DNA from 3 places in the Lysinibacillus sp. FSL R5-0849 genome. Region 1 is predicted to be linked to each of the others. Evidence: a T-box and tRNA genes for the amino acid it is inferred to sense, from the RefSeq annotation. Region 1 holds a T-box; the other regions hold tRNA genes.
What was found. A T-box is a leader RNA that pairs with one kind of tRNA and senses whether it is charged. The one in region 1 lies ahead of alaS (alanine--tRNA ligase), so its partner is inferred to be a tRNA-Ala.
Positions count from the first base shown of each region.

Region 2: it has a tRNA-Ala gene. The T-box ahead of alaS (alanine--tRNA ligase) is inferred to sense a tRNA for this amino acid. The anticodon was not compared.
Region 3: it has a tRNA-Ala gene. The T-box ahead of alaS (alanine--tRNA ligase) is inferred to sense a tRNA for this amino acid. The anticodon was not compared.

Region 1 covers NZ_CP152004.1:3,217,929-3,222,190, reverse strand. The annotation lists gene corA (magnesium/cobalt transporter CorA) at 217-1,182, shown strand; T-box leader at 1,250-1,465, shown strand; gene alaS (alanine--tRNA ligase) at 1,613-4,262, shown strand, end outside.
Region 2 covers NZ_CP152004.1:260,314-264,575, reverse strand. The annotation lists gene MKY80_RS01285 (hypothetical protein) at 16-555, opposite strand; gene MKY80_RS01280 (nitric oxide synthase oxygenase) at 621-1,667, opposite strand; tRNA gene MKY80_RS01275 (tRNA-Glu) at 1,989-2,060, opposite strand; tRNA gene MKY80_RS01270 (tRNA-Asn) at 2,062-2,138, opposite strand; tRNA gene MKY80_RS01265 (tRNA-Ile) at 2,146-2,219, opposite strand; tRNA gene MKY80_RS01260 (tRNA-Gly) at 2,224-2,297, opposite strand; tRNA gene MKY80_RS01255 (tRNA-Phe) at 2,304-2,379, opposite strand; tRNA gene MKY80_RS01250 (tRNA-Ser) at 2,384-2,476, opposite strand; tRNA gene MKY80_RS01245 (tRNA-Ala) at 2,490-2,565, opposite strand; tRNA gene MKY80_RS01240 (tRNA-Pro) at 2,578-2,651, opposite strand; tRNA gene MKY80_RS01235 (tRNA-Arg) at 2,667-2,743, opposite strand; tRNA gene MKY80_RS01230 (tRNA-Lys) at 2,762-2,834, opposite strand; tRNA gene MKY80_RS01225 (tRNA-Gln) at 2,848-2,922, opposite strand; tRNA gene MKY80_RS01220 (tRNA-His) at 2,932-3,007, opposite strand; tRNA gene MKY80_RS01215 (tRNA-Trp) at 3,051-3,124, opposite strand; tRNA gene MKY80_RS01210 (tRNA-Tyr) at 3,129-3,212, opposite strand; tRNA gene MKY80_RS01205 (tRNA-Thr) at 3,223-3,298, opposite strand; tRNA gene MKY80_RS01200 (tRNA-Asp) at 3,312-3,384, opposite strand; tRNA gene MKY80_RS01195 (tRNA-Val) at 3,389-3,464, opposite strand; rRNA gene rrf (5S ribosomal RNA) at 3,476-3,591, opposite strand; rRNA gene MKY80_RS01185 (23S ribosomal RNA) at 3,658-4,262, opposite strand, start outside.
Region 3 covers NZ_CP152004.1:3,633,065-3,637,326, reverse strand. The annotation lists gene MKY80_RS17915 (IscS subfamily cysteine desulfurase) at 1-593, shown strand, start outside; rRNA gene rrf (5S ribosomal RNA) at 842-957, shown strand; tRNA gene MKY80_RS17905 (tRNA-Val) at 968-1,040, shown strand; tRNA gene MKY80_RS17900 (tRNA-Thr) at 1,047-1,122, shown strand; tRNA gene MKY80_RS17895 (tRNA-Lys) at 1,131-1,206, shown strand; tRNA gene MKY80_RS17890 (tRNA-Leu) at 1,230-1,314, shown strand; tRNA gene MKY80_RS17885 (tRNA-Gly) at 1,351-1,425, shown strand; tRNA gene MKY80_RS17880 (tRNA-Leu) at 1,431-1,519, shown strand; tRNA gene MKY80_RS17875 (tRNA-Arg) at 1,528-1,604, shown strand; tRNA gene MKY80_RS17870 (tRNA-Pro) at 1,614-1,690, shown strand; tRNA gene MKY80_RS17865 (tRNA-Ala) at 1,708-1,783, shown strand; tRNA gene MKY80_RS17860 (tRNA-Met) at 1,810-1,883, shown strand; tRNA gene MKY80_RS17855 (tRNA-Ile) at 1,890-1,963, shown strand; tRNA gene MKY80_RS17850 (tRNA-Ser) at 1,982-2,074, shown strand; tRNA gene MKY80_RS17845 (tRNA-Met) at 2,125-2,199, shown strand; tRNA gene MKY80_RS17840 (tRNA-Asp) at 2,203-2,278, shown strand; tRNA gene MKY80_RS17835 (tRNA-Phe) at 2,332-2,407, shown strand; tRNA gene MKY80_RS17830 (tRNA-Gly) at 2,413-2,486, shown strand; tRNA gene MKY80_RS17825 (tRNA-Ile) at 2,488-2,561, shown strand; tRNA gene MKY80_RS17820 (tRNA-Asn) at 2,570-2,646, shown strand; tRNA gene MKY80_RS17815 (tRNA-Ser) at 2,658-2,748, shown strand; tRNA gene MKY80_RS17810 (tRNA-Glu) at 2,751-2,822, shown strand; gene MKY80_RS17805 (ABC transporter ATP-binding protein) at 2,943-3,740, opposite strand; gene MKY80_RS17800 (iron ABC transporter permease) at 3,756-4,262, opposite strand, start outside.

The DNA.
Region 1 (4,262 bases):
GATATGTGTATTCAACACGCCTTCATTCGTAGAAGGCGTGTTTTTGTTATGAAAGGAAGGTGATGAGAAATGGATAGTAGTCCTGAACCGAGTAAGCATGGGGTAGATAGTCAGCATTTATGGAGACAGCCGTCGTTTCTTATCGCCGGCACCGACAGAAGGTTTTAAACAATGACCTTTTGTTACTTTTTATAATAAAACACGAGGTGAAGTAACATGATTAAAATTCACTATTTCAATCACAATAGCAAAACAGTTCAACACGATTTCAAAATGAATGATTTAAGACTTCCCATTCATAGCGAGGATTTATTATGGGTGGATTTATATGCGTATAGTCATAATGAATTAAATAATATAGCAGATGTATTTGGCTTTCATCCACTAGCAGTGGAAGATTGCTTACATGAAGGCTCACGCCCGAAAATGGATAGTTATGGGGATTATAAATTTTTCGTTTTCCATGCACCTATCTACAATGAAAAAAGTAACAATGAAATTACAACGGTCGAGTTAAATATTTTTATGGGACCCAATTATATTGTTACCGTCCATAAACAAAAATTACAATGGCTTGGCCATATAGAAAAAGTTTGTTTAAATAGTGCGAAATATTTAGAAAAAGGCACTGATTTTTTATTGCATACGATCATTGATGGAATTACAGACGAGTATTTCCCTGTATTAGAGCGAATTCGGGCACGGATTGATGAGCTAGAAGAAGAAGTTTATGATTATCAACCGAAAGTAGTTACAGAAGAATTCCTTTCATTAAAACGAACAATTATTTTAATTCGTCAGGCTATCATGCCGCAACGAAGAATTTTTTCTACAATTAATGGACAATGGAAATTTGATATACAAGAGGAAAATATCCCTTTCTATAAGGATTTAAATGATCATCTTGAACGGATTGTCGACTCCACTGAAACGTATCGAGACTTAGTTAATAGCACATTAGATACGTATTACTCGATTATTAGTGGCAAGTCTATTGAAAAGCTGAACTTATTAACCGTTATTTCTACAATTATGTTGCCTTTAACTGTTATTACTAGCTTCTTTGGCATGAATGTACCATTACCTTATCAAGATTCACCTATGACAACGATTGCACTGAGTGCCTTTTTAGTGTTATTTACTTGGGGAATGTGGGCATACTTCAGAAGAATGATTGCTTAGTTATGATTTGTCGTATTAGTGCCAATTGACAGGTGAATAGATTTTTCTTATAATTTCGTTAGAAAAAGTAAACACGACGATGGAAAAAGTACGTAATTGCACGTGTAGAAGAAAAGGATTTCTTGGCTGAAAAAATCCTCACAGTGCAAATACCGAAAGCTACTCCGGAGTGCAGTTAATCCCTGCCGTTCACTGACGTTACAAGTGCTAAAGAGGTAAGTAAGAATTTTTACTTACAACTAGGGTGGTACCGCGAGACAGATGATAAGTCCTCGTCCCTTTTTGGGGATGAGGGCTTTTTTATTTTCATTTAGTAAAATAATTCCATTTATAGTTGTTGGTACCAATGTTTGTTTGCAGAGAATAGATGGGGCGTCAAGGTCTGATTCATATCGTGATTTTACAATATAAACTAGGAGGAATTTATCCAATGAAAGCAGTAGATATTCGTCAAATGTATTTGGAATTTTTTAAAGAAAAGGGGCATCACCATGAACCGTCTGCGCCTCTAGTGCCAATCAATGATCCATCCCTACTTTGGATTAACTCAGGTGTTGCTACACTTAAACCGTATTTTGACGGTCGTGTTATTCCTGACAATCCTCGAATTACAAATGCACAAAAATCAATTCGTACTAACGATATTGAAAATGTAGGTAAAACGGCGCGTCACCATACTTTCTTTGAAATGCTAGGAAACTTTTCTATTGGGGATTACTTCAAAAAAGAAGCTATTCATTATGCTTGGGAATTTTTAACGGATAAAAAGTGGATGGGCTTTGATCCTGAATTACTATCTATCACAATCCATCCTGAAGATCAGGAAGCGTATGATGTTTGGCATCAAGAAATTGGTATTCCTGAAGAACGTTTAATTCGTTTAGAGGGGAACTTTTGGGATATTGGAGAAGGTCCATCTGGTCCAAACTCAGAGATTTTCTATGACCGCGGCGTAGAATATGGCTCTGACGAAAATGACCCAGAAATGTATCCAGGCGGGGAAAATGAACGTTATCTAGAAATTTGGAACCTAGTGTTCTCTCAATTCAACCATAATCCTGATGGAACGTATACACCACTACCAAAGCAAAATATTGATACTGGTATGGGACTAGAACGTATTGTTTCCGTGGTTCAAAATGTACCAACGAATTTCGATACGGATTTATTCATGCCTATCATTGAAAAAATTGAGGAATTTGCCAACCGTAAATACAAACGCCCAAGTGAAGTAGATTTAAATGAAATCTTCGGCTCTGAAGAAGATATAAATACGCCATTTAAAGTTGTTGCAGACCACATTCGTACGGTAGCGTTTGCTATTGGTGACGGTGCCCTTCCTTCAAACGAAGGCCGTGGCTATGTATTACGCCGCTTACTACGTCGTGCTGTACGCTATGCAAAACAAATTGGTATTGAGAAACCATTTATGTTTGAATTGGTCCCAACAGTGGGCAAAATCATGGAAGGCTTCTATCCAGAGGTAACGGAAAAAAGTGAATTTATTCAACGCGTTATTAAGAATGAAGAAATTCGTTTCCATGAAACATTAGATGGTGGTCTTGCAATCTTTAATGAAGTAGCAGAATCACAAAAAGCGGCTGGTCATGATTTTATCCCAGGAGCAGATGCTTTCCGTTTATATGATACTTACGGTTTCCCAATCGAGTTAACGGAAGAATATGCAGAAGAAGTAGGAATGAAAGTCGATCATGAAGGCTTCGAAACGGCGATGGAGGAACAACGTGAACGTGCGCGTGCGGCTCGTCAAGATGTTGACTCTATGCAAGTACAAAATGAAGTATTAGCAAACTTAACGGTTGCCAGTGAATTTGTTGGCTTTGACACATTAGTAGCTAATACTGAAATTGCTGCAATGATTGTGAATGGTCAAGTAGAAAAAGTAGCATCTGAAGGCCAAGAAGCTTTAGTTATTTTAGCTCAAACACCATTCTATGCTGAAATGGGTGGTCAAATTGCCGATAGCGGTATCATTTCTAATGATAGCTTCACTGCTGTAGTAAAGGATGTTCAAAAGGCACCAAATGGTCAGCCGCTCCATACAGTAGTTGTTGAATCAGGTGAAATGCATGTGGAAGATGCTGTCCAAGCAATTGTTAATCGTGATGATCGCAATTTAATTATTAAAAACCATACAGCGACACATATTATGCAACGTGCGTTAAAAGATGTATTAGGTGATCATGTCAACCAAGCTGGATCATATGTAGGCCCTGATCGTTTACGCTTTGACTTCTCTCACTTTGGTCAAGTGACTAAAGAGGAATTACAGCAAATTGAACGTATTGTAAATGAAAAAGTGTGGGATGATATAGAGGTCGTTATTGAAGAAATGGCTATCGATAAAGCGAAAGAAATGGGTGCAATGGCGTTATTCGGCGAAAAATATGGCGATGTTGTACGTGTCGTTTCAATCGGAGACTATTCCATCGAGCTATGCGGTGGTATCCATGTAAAACGCTCTTCTGAAATTGGTTTCTTTAAAATTGTTTCAGAAGGTGGAATTGGTGCGGGTACTCGTCGTATTGAAGCAGTTACAGGTAAAGTGGCTTATGAAGTAGTCAAAGAAGAAGAAGCTCTTTTAAATGATGCGGCAGCATTGTTAAAAGCAAATCCTAAAGATATCGTAACAAAAGTACAAGCCTTACAAGGTGACTACAAAGAATTACAACGTGACAATGAAGCATTATCTCAAAAAATTGCCAATGCTCAGGCTGGGGCAATTGTTGATGCAGCACAAACAATTGGAGATGTCACAGTTCTTTCTACAAAGGTAGAAGCAAAAGACAATAACCAACTGCGTCAGATGATGGATGATTTGAAGGTGAAAATGCCAAAGGCTGTTATCGTTCTTGGAGCAGTGGATGGTGATAAGGTTATGCTATGTGCTGGAGTATCCAAAGAATTAGTTGGTGGCAATTACCATGCTGGAAATATCGTGAAAATGGTTGCAGAAGCTTGTGGTGGTAAAGGTGGCGGTCGTCCTGATATGGCGATGGCAGGAGCAAAAGAAGCTTCAAAACTTGATGAAGCACTACTTTCTGTGTATGATTATGTTA
Region 2 (4,262 bases), 1.7 Mb from region 1:
CCATCTGCTTTTTGTCTATATCCATTTCTTTTTTTGATGTTTTAGTAAGGCTAGCAGTTCCTCAAGTTCCTCTGTTGTGCTCTTGGTATGTGCCTTAATAGCAGTAAAAACAGGGATTGCCTCTTGAAGGAGTAAAAAACTAAAATAATAATAGCCTAAAAAAGCTTCTGGTTCATAGCCTCTAGGTGTATCTTCCTCCCATTCCAGCTCATCATCCTCTTCATTTTCCACCCATAAATATTTCGTATCCAAAAGCTCTTGCATCGTTGAAACGTTATGTGTTGAATCTTGATAATCCTCAGTTATTGCATGAGCCACAGCTAAATAAAGCTCTATTTCTGCTAAGGAGACTTCCTTCACATTTTTACTTGAAAGCTTTTTTAAAAGAATAAGCAAAACCCATGGCGTCACCTGCCAAAGTGTTCCTTGATGTTCGATTAGTTCAGTCAGCTCTTGATATTGTTCCTGTTCAATTAGGCGAGGAATGTCTGTTCCTCTGCCATAAGGTGTCGTCAATTGTTGCCAAGGGATATTCGAAATATTTTGGTTCAACATCTTGAATTGCCTCTCTCCTAAAAAGGTACTTAGGAGCTGTTCGTTTATGAACAACTCCTTTAAAGTTAATAACATGGTTTCTGATAAAAATAATTGGGCGTATGGTAGGTATTTACATAAGGCTTATGGAATATATGAGTGGTCGCAGGGGAAAGTGGTGGGATTAACCATGTCCAGTTACCCGTAACTTCTCGCCCTGCTGATTCCTCAGCTTCCTCAAATAATTTAAACTGCTGAGCAGCAGTATGATGATCTACAATGCTCACACCATTCTCTTTAAAAGAATGAAGGACAGCTATATTGAGCTCCACTAATGCTCGGTCACGCCAAAGAGAAGCTTGTTTGGTTGTATCCAGATTAAATATATCCGCAATAGCTGGGAGCATATTATAACGCTCATGATCGGCTAAATTGCGTGCCCCAATTTCAGTCCCCATATACCAGCCATTAAATGGAGCTGCTTGAAAATCAATGCCAGCCATTTGAAAACGCATACTCGAAATAATAGGAACAGCATACCATTTCAATTCTAATTTCTCTACAGCTTCCGATTCCGGATGACGTATTGGAACCTCTAAAATATACTCGGTAGGAATCGTAAATAGTTGGGGAGCATGTCCATCTACCTGTATGACAAGTGGTAATACATCAAACGGCGTACGCTCGCCTTTCCAGCCCATCGATTCACATACTTTTGTAAAAATGATGGAATGTGCATCTCCAATAATGCCTTCTTCTGTTTCGTAGCCTGCATAACGAATTAGCTGATGATTCCAAATCCGTACTCTGTCAGTTGCAAACACTGTTATAGTTGGACGAATTTTCCCATGATTAGTGGCATACTCAATATGCTCTAGTAACTTTTGAAAAATGCCCTGTTCATCTAAAACTTCTCGTGCATCTACTACATGCAATGATTGCCAAAACAACCGTCCAATACATTTATTGCTATTACGCCATGCAACTCGTGCGCCAAAAACTAGCTCCTCTGTTGTAGGCTTATATTCCCCTGCACTTTTAATCAGTTGTAATCTATTTTCTAACCAAAGTTTGGATTCATTTTGTTCCAGCTGGTATTGATTTAAAAAACATTGTATCTCCTGTATATTCATATCGATTCCTCCACTTATCCTCATATTAGAGGAACGAGGCAATAAGCACCATGAAAATAGCTAGTGAAAAAACATACATATTGCATATATGAAATAGTTTGTTCAAATTTACTATAAAGCATCGTTCCAAGTAGTAATTGAATTATAGTACTCCTTTAAACGAGCCTATAAAAAGAGAGGGATTATGAGCATTTGGTAGAAGGAAATGTTTAGACCTAACATTAAAAAGCTACAAAACCTTGTCAAAGGATTTATAGCTTTGATACCTGTTTATGCAAAGATAAAAAAAGCATGTAGCACACAACTGTGCTACATGCTTGATGACCCGTACGGGATTCGAACCCGTGTTACCGCCGTGAAAGGGCGGTGTCTTAACCACTTGACCAACGGGCCGTGGCTCCGAAGGCAGGACTCGAACCTGCGACAACCTGATTAACAGTCAGGTGCTACTACCAACTGAGCTACTTCGGAATAATGATGGGCCTAAATGGACTCGAACCATCGACCTCACGCTTATCAGGCGTGCGCTCTAACCAGCTGAGCTATAGGCCCATTTTGGAGCGGGTGATGAGAATCGAACTCACGACATCAGCTTGGAAGGCTGAGGTTTTACCATTAAACTACACCCGCAAATAATGGTGGGTCAGGACGGAATCGAACCGCCGACACTTAGAGCTTCAATCTAATGCTCTACCAACTGAGCTACTGACCCGAAATGGAGGAGGTAGAGGGATTCGAACCCCCGCGCGGTGTTACCCGCCTGTCGGTTTTCAAGACCGATCCCTTCAGCCAGACTTGGGTATACCTCCAAAAATATTAAAATGGTGGAGCCTAGCGGGATCGAACCGCTGACCTCCTGCGTGCAAGGCAGGCGCTCTCCCAGCTGAGCTAAGGCCCCATTTATAGATGATCGGAATGACAGGATTCGAACCTACGACCCCTTGGTCCCAAACCAAGTGCTCTACCAAGCTGAGCTACATTCCGAAAACATGAATAAATTGGCGCGCCCGACAGGAGTCGAACCCATAACCTTCTGATCCGTAGTCAGACGCTCTATCCAATTGAGCTACGGGCGCAAAATTAATAAAAAATGATGAGCCATGAAGGACTCGAACCTTCGACCCTCTGATTAAAAGTCAGATGCTCTACCAACTGAGCTAATGGCTCGTAAAATAAAAAATGGCTGGGGTACTAGGATTCGAACCTAGGCATGACGGAATCAAAATCCGTTGCCTTACCGCTTGGCTATACCCCAATTTTAAAATGGGGCGACTGATGGGAATCGAACCCACGAATGTCGGAACCACAATCCGATGCGTTAACCACTTCGCCACAACCGCCACTATATAATAACAGCCATATATGAACGAGTACCTCAATACCTGGCAGGGGCAGTAGGAATCGAACCCACACCAAAGGTTTTGGAGACCTCTATTCTACCGTTGAACTATGCCCCTAAAATGGTGGAGGGGGACGGATTCGAACCGCCGAACCCTAAGGAGCGGATTTACAGTCCGCCGCGTTTAGCCACTTCGCTACCCCTCCAAGGGAATAATGGTGCCGGCGATAGGAGTCGAACCCACGACCTACTGATTACAAGTCAGTTGCTCTACCAACTGAGCTACACCGGCAATAAAAAAATAACGGTCCCGACCGGGATCGAACCGGCGATCTCCTGCGTGACAGGCAGGCATGTTAACCGCTACACCACGGGACCAAAATGGTGGAGGATGACGGGCTCGAACCGCCGACCCCCTGCTTGTAAGGCAGGTGCTCTCCCAACTGAGCTAATCCTCCATAAAAAATAAGCGAAGCGACGTCCTACTCTCACAGGGGGAAGCCCCCAACTACCATCGGCGCTAAAGAGCTTAACTTCCGTGTTCGGTATGGGAACGGGTGTGACCTCTTTGCCATCATCACTTCACTTATTCAATTGAAAGCTTATTCTTTCAAAACTGGATAAACGGTTCATTGAAGGTTTCAAACTTTTTTGGTTAAGTCCTCGATCGATTAGTATTCGTCAGCTCCATGTGTCACCACACTTCCACCTCGAACCTATCTACCTCATCGTCTTTGAGGGATCTTACTTACTTGCGTAATGGGAAATCTCATCTTGAGGGGGGCTTCATGCTTAGATGCTTTCAGCACTTATCCCGTCCACACATAGCTACCCAGCGATGCCTTTGGCAAGACAACTGGTACACCAGCGGTGTGTCCATCCCGGTCCTCTCGTACTAAGGACAGCTCCTCTCAAATTTCCTACGCCCACGACGGATAGGGACCGAACTGTCTCACGACGTTCTGAACCCAGCTCGCGTACCGCTTTAATGGGCGAACAGCCCAACCCTTGGGACCGACTACAGCCCCAGGATGCGATGAGCCGACATCGAGGTGCCAAACCTCCCCGTCGATGTGGACTCTTGGGGGAGATAAGCCTGTTATCCCCGGGGTAGCTTTTATCCGTTGAGCGATGGCCCTTCCATGCGGAACCACCGGATCACTAAGCCCGTCTTTCGACCCTGCTCGACTTGTAGGTCTCGCAGTCAAGCTCCCTTGTGCCTTTACACTCTACGAATGATTTCCAACCATTCTGAG
Region 3 (4,262 bases), 420 kb from region 1:
CAAAAGAAGCCGCTGTTTACTGTCATATTGATTGTGTACAATCCTTTGGGAAATTAACTATACCAAGAGGAGGAGACGCTATGACAATTTCAGCACATAAAATAGGAGGACCTAAGGGCTGCGGCGCTGTTTATATAAACCCTGCAATTCGTGTTCCAGCACTGACACCAGGCGTAACTCATGAAAGAGGATTAAGAGGGGGAACTTTAGATACACCTGCCATTGTTTCCTTTGCGGCAGCGGTTGAAAATAATAGTTATGAAAGACAGCATTACGAGGAATTAAGAAGATATTTTAAAAGTCGTCTACCAAAAACAGTTCGACTAATAGAGTGTAAGCAGCAATTGCCAAATATTTGTGGTGTCATGATGAGTAAAGTGGAGGGGCAATATGTATTATTAAAATTAAACGAGGCAGGGATCAGTATATCAACGGGAAGTGCGTGTGATATTCATAGCGAATCTGGAACAAAAGCCATTTTATCTATGAATTATTCAATGGAAACGGCACGGCAATTCTTTAGAATATCTTTCGGAGATTCAACAACATTTAAAGAAATTGATAGATTGACTATGGAACTTGCTACTATTTAGTAGCAAGTTTTAAGCAAGATCATAAGCTGAAAATATATAGATGAAAAATAATTGTTTTCTTTTGAAACAACTATTGATATAATATTTTGCAGGGCAATATTTTCTCTTTCTTAACAAAAATATCTTTTAAAAGTAATAATTTCTTTTTTTTATAAAAAAGTATTGCACAATATGAGAAAACGTTATACAATAATTCTTGTCTTGAAGGACAGGTAAACAACTTCAAAACAAGATACATAATAAAGTAGTCTAGTGATGATGGCAAAGAGGTCACACCCGTTCCCATACCGAACACGGAAGTTAAGCTCTTTAGCGCCGATGGTAGTTGGGGGCTTCCCCCTGTGAGAGTAGGACGTCGCTAGGCATAATACCCAGGAGGATTAGCTCAGCTGGGAGAGCATCTGCCTTACAAGCAGAGGGTCGGCGGTTCGAGCCCGTCATCCTCCATCATTTGCCGGTTTAGCTCAGCAGGTAGAGCAACTGACTTGTAATCAGTAGGTCGTGGGTTCGATTCCTATAGCCGGCACCATTTCAGACGAGCCATTAGCTCAGTTGGTAGAGCATCTGACTTTTAATCAGAGGGTCGAAGGTTCGAGTCCTTCATGGCTCACCATTTATAAGTACCAACCATATTAAGCGGGTGTGGCGGAATTGGCAGACGCACTAGACTTAGGATCTAGCGCCGCAAGGCGTGGGGGTTCGACTCCCTTCACCCGCACCATTTTTCAATATGCCAGATAAAAAAACTTATGCACATGCGGAAGTAGTTCAGTGGTAGAACACCACCTTGCCAAGGTGGGGGTCGCGAGTTCGAACCTCGTCTTCCGCTCCAAATGTGCCGGGGTGGCGGAACTGGCAGACGCACAGGACTTAAAATCCTGCGGTAGGTGACTACCGTACCGGTTCGATTCCGGTCCTCGGCACCATTTTATATGCGCCCGTAGCTCAATTGGATAGAGCGTCTGACTACGGATCAGAAGGTTATGGGTTCGACTCCTGTCGGGCGCGCCATAAGAACAACGGGAAGTAGCTCAGCTTGGTAGAGCACTTGGTTTGGGACCAAGGGGTCGCAGGTTCGAATCCTGTCTTCCCGACCATTTCCAAAAAATATTATGGGGCCTTAGCTCAGCTGGGAGAGCGCCTGCCTTGCACGCAGGAGGTCAGCGGTTCGATCCCGCTAGGCTCCACCATAGTAATTAACCAGTATAAAGATCCTGGCGGCGTAGCTCAGCTGGCTAGAGCGTACGGTTCATACCCGTAAGGTCGGGGGTTCGATCCCCTCTGCCGCCATCTTAAGGACCTTTAGCTCAGTTGGTTAGAGCAGACGGCTCATAACCGTCCGGTCGCAGGTTCGAGTCCTGCAAGGTCCATCATTTATATATTATTACGGAGGTATACCCAAGTCTGGCTGAAGGGATCGGTCTTGAAAACCGACAGGCGGGTAACACCGCGCGGGGGTTCGAATCCCTCTACCTCCTCCAGTTTTATTCATAAATGGTGCTTTAAAAACTCGAAAAGACAATAAGATTATCGCGGGGTGGAGCAGTGGTAGCTCGTCGGGCTCATAACCCGAAGGTCGTTGGTTCAAATCCGGCCCCCGCAACCAAATGGTCCCGTGGTGTAGCGGTTAACATGCCTGCCTGTCACGCAGGAGATCGCCGGTTCGATCCCGGTCGGGACCGCCATTTTTTTATAGACATGAGAAGCAAAAAGTGAGCAAGCTTAGCATGGACGAAATGGGTCAGTAGCTCAGTTGGTAGAGCATTAGATTGAAGCTCTAAGTGTCGGCGGTTCGATTCCGTCCTGACCCACCATTTATGCGGGTGTAGTTTAATGGTAAAACCTCAGCCTTCCAAGCTGATGTCGTGAGTTCGATTCTCATCACCCGCTCCAAGGGCCTATAGCTCAGCTGGTTAGAGCGCACGCCTGATAAGCGTGAGGTCGATGGTTCGAGTCCATTTAGGCCCATTATTTATTCCGAAGTAGCTCAGTTGGTAGTAGCACCTGACTGTTAATCAGGTTGTCGCAGGTTCGAGTCCTGCCTTCGGAGCCATTTTTTTGTGTGGGGAAGTACTCAAGAGGCTGAAGAGGCGCCCCTGCTAAGGGTGTAGGTCGGGTAACCGGCGCGAGGGTTCAAATCCCTCCTTCTCCGCCATTGGCCCGTTGGTCAAGTGGTTAAGACACCGCCCTTTCACGGCGGTAACACGGGTTCGAATCCCGTACGGGTCATACTAAGTGCAGTAGATGAATTTACATCTACTGCACTTTTTTTATGAACGGAAAAGAACAGGTAACAAGAAAGCCTTCGCCAGATAATCAATCGGCGAAGGCTTGTTGTTTTTTGAAGACTTACGTAATATTTCGTCCTTTACCATAAGGAATACATAAAGGTGTTCCAAAGATTGGATCTGATGTCATTTGACATTCAAGATCAAATACATGGCTAACTAATTCTGTCGTCATGATCTCTTCAGGCTTACCTTGGCGATAAACTCCTCGATCACGTACAGTAATGATATGATCGGCATAACGACAAGCGAGGTTTATATCATGTAAGACCATAATAATTGTTCGCTTTTGCTGTTGATTTAATTCAAATAATAAATCTAACACTTCTATTTGATGAGTTAGATCTAAATAGGTTGTAGGCTCATCTAAAAGAATAATATCTGTATCTTGAGCAAGTGTCATAGCAATCCATGCACGTTGACGTTGCCCACCTGATAGCTCATCCACTGGTCTATCTCGTAATTGCTCCGTACCTGTTGCTTTTAAGGCATTCATCACAATTTCCTCGTCCTTCTCCGTCCATTGCTGGCGCCAACTTTGATAAGGAAATCGTCCTTGTTTAACGAGCTGTAGAACCGTTAAGCCTTCTGGTGCTACTGGTGATTGAGGAAGTATAGAAAGGTTTTTAGCTACTTGCTTTGTAGATAGTTTAAAAATATCTTCGCCATCTAATAACACAGATCCCTTTTTGGGCTTTAATAATCGAGCAATAGAGCGTAAAAGTGTAGATTTGCCACAGCCGTTCGCTCCAATTAAGACAGTAATTTCATTCAAAGGGATAGATAAATTGAGATCTTCGATAATATTGGAATCACCATAACTTAATGTTAGGGATTTAGTTAATAAGGATTCAGTCATGATGTATGAACTCCTTTATTTATTAGGATTTCTAAATAATAAATAGATAAAATAAGGAGCACCGATGGCAGCAGTAAAGACACCAGCTGGCACTTCTAAAGGGCTAAACGCAGTACGACCGATAATATCCGCAACCATTACGAGCAATGCTCCAATGGCTGCGGATGTTGGCACAAGTACTCCGAATGATGAACCAACGATACGACGTGCGATATGAGGGGCCATCAACCCTACAAATCCAATTGCCCCCGCAAAGGAAATGGCACTTGCTACTAAGCAGCAACATAACAGAATTAAATATAGACGAGTTTTTTGAACGGATTGTCCTAATCCTGCCGCTGTATCATCACCTAATTCTTGTACATTTAACTGACGTGTAGTAAAGAACGTGACAAGTAGGAGTACTAGTATTAAGGGCACAACGATTTGAACTTGATCCCAGTCTGCGCTTTTGACGCTCCCAGTAATCCACTTATTTGCTTCACTTGCTTGATAGATAGGACCAATAATCATTAGCATGGT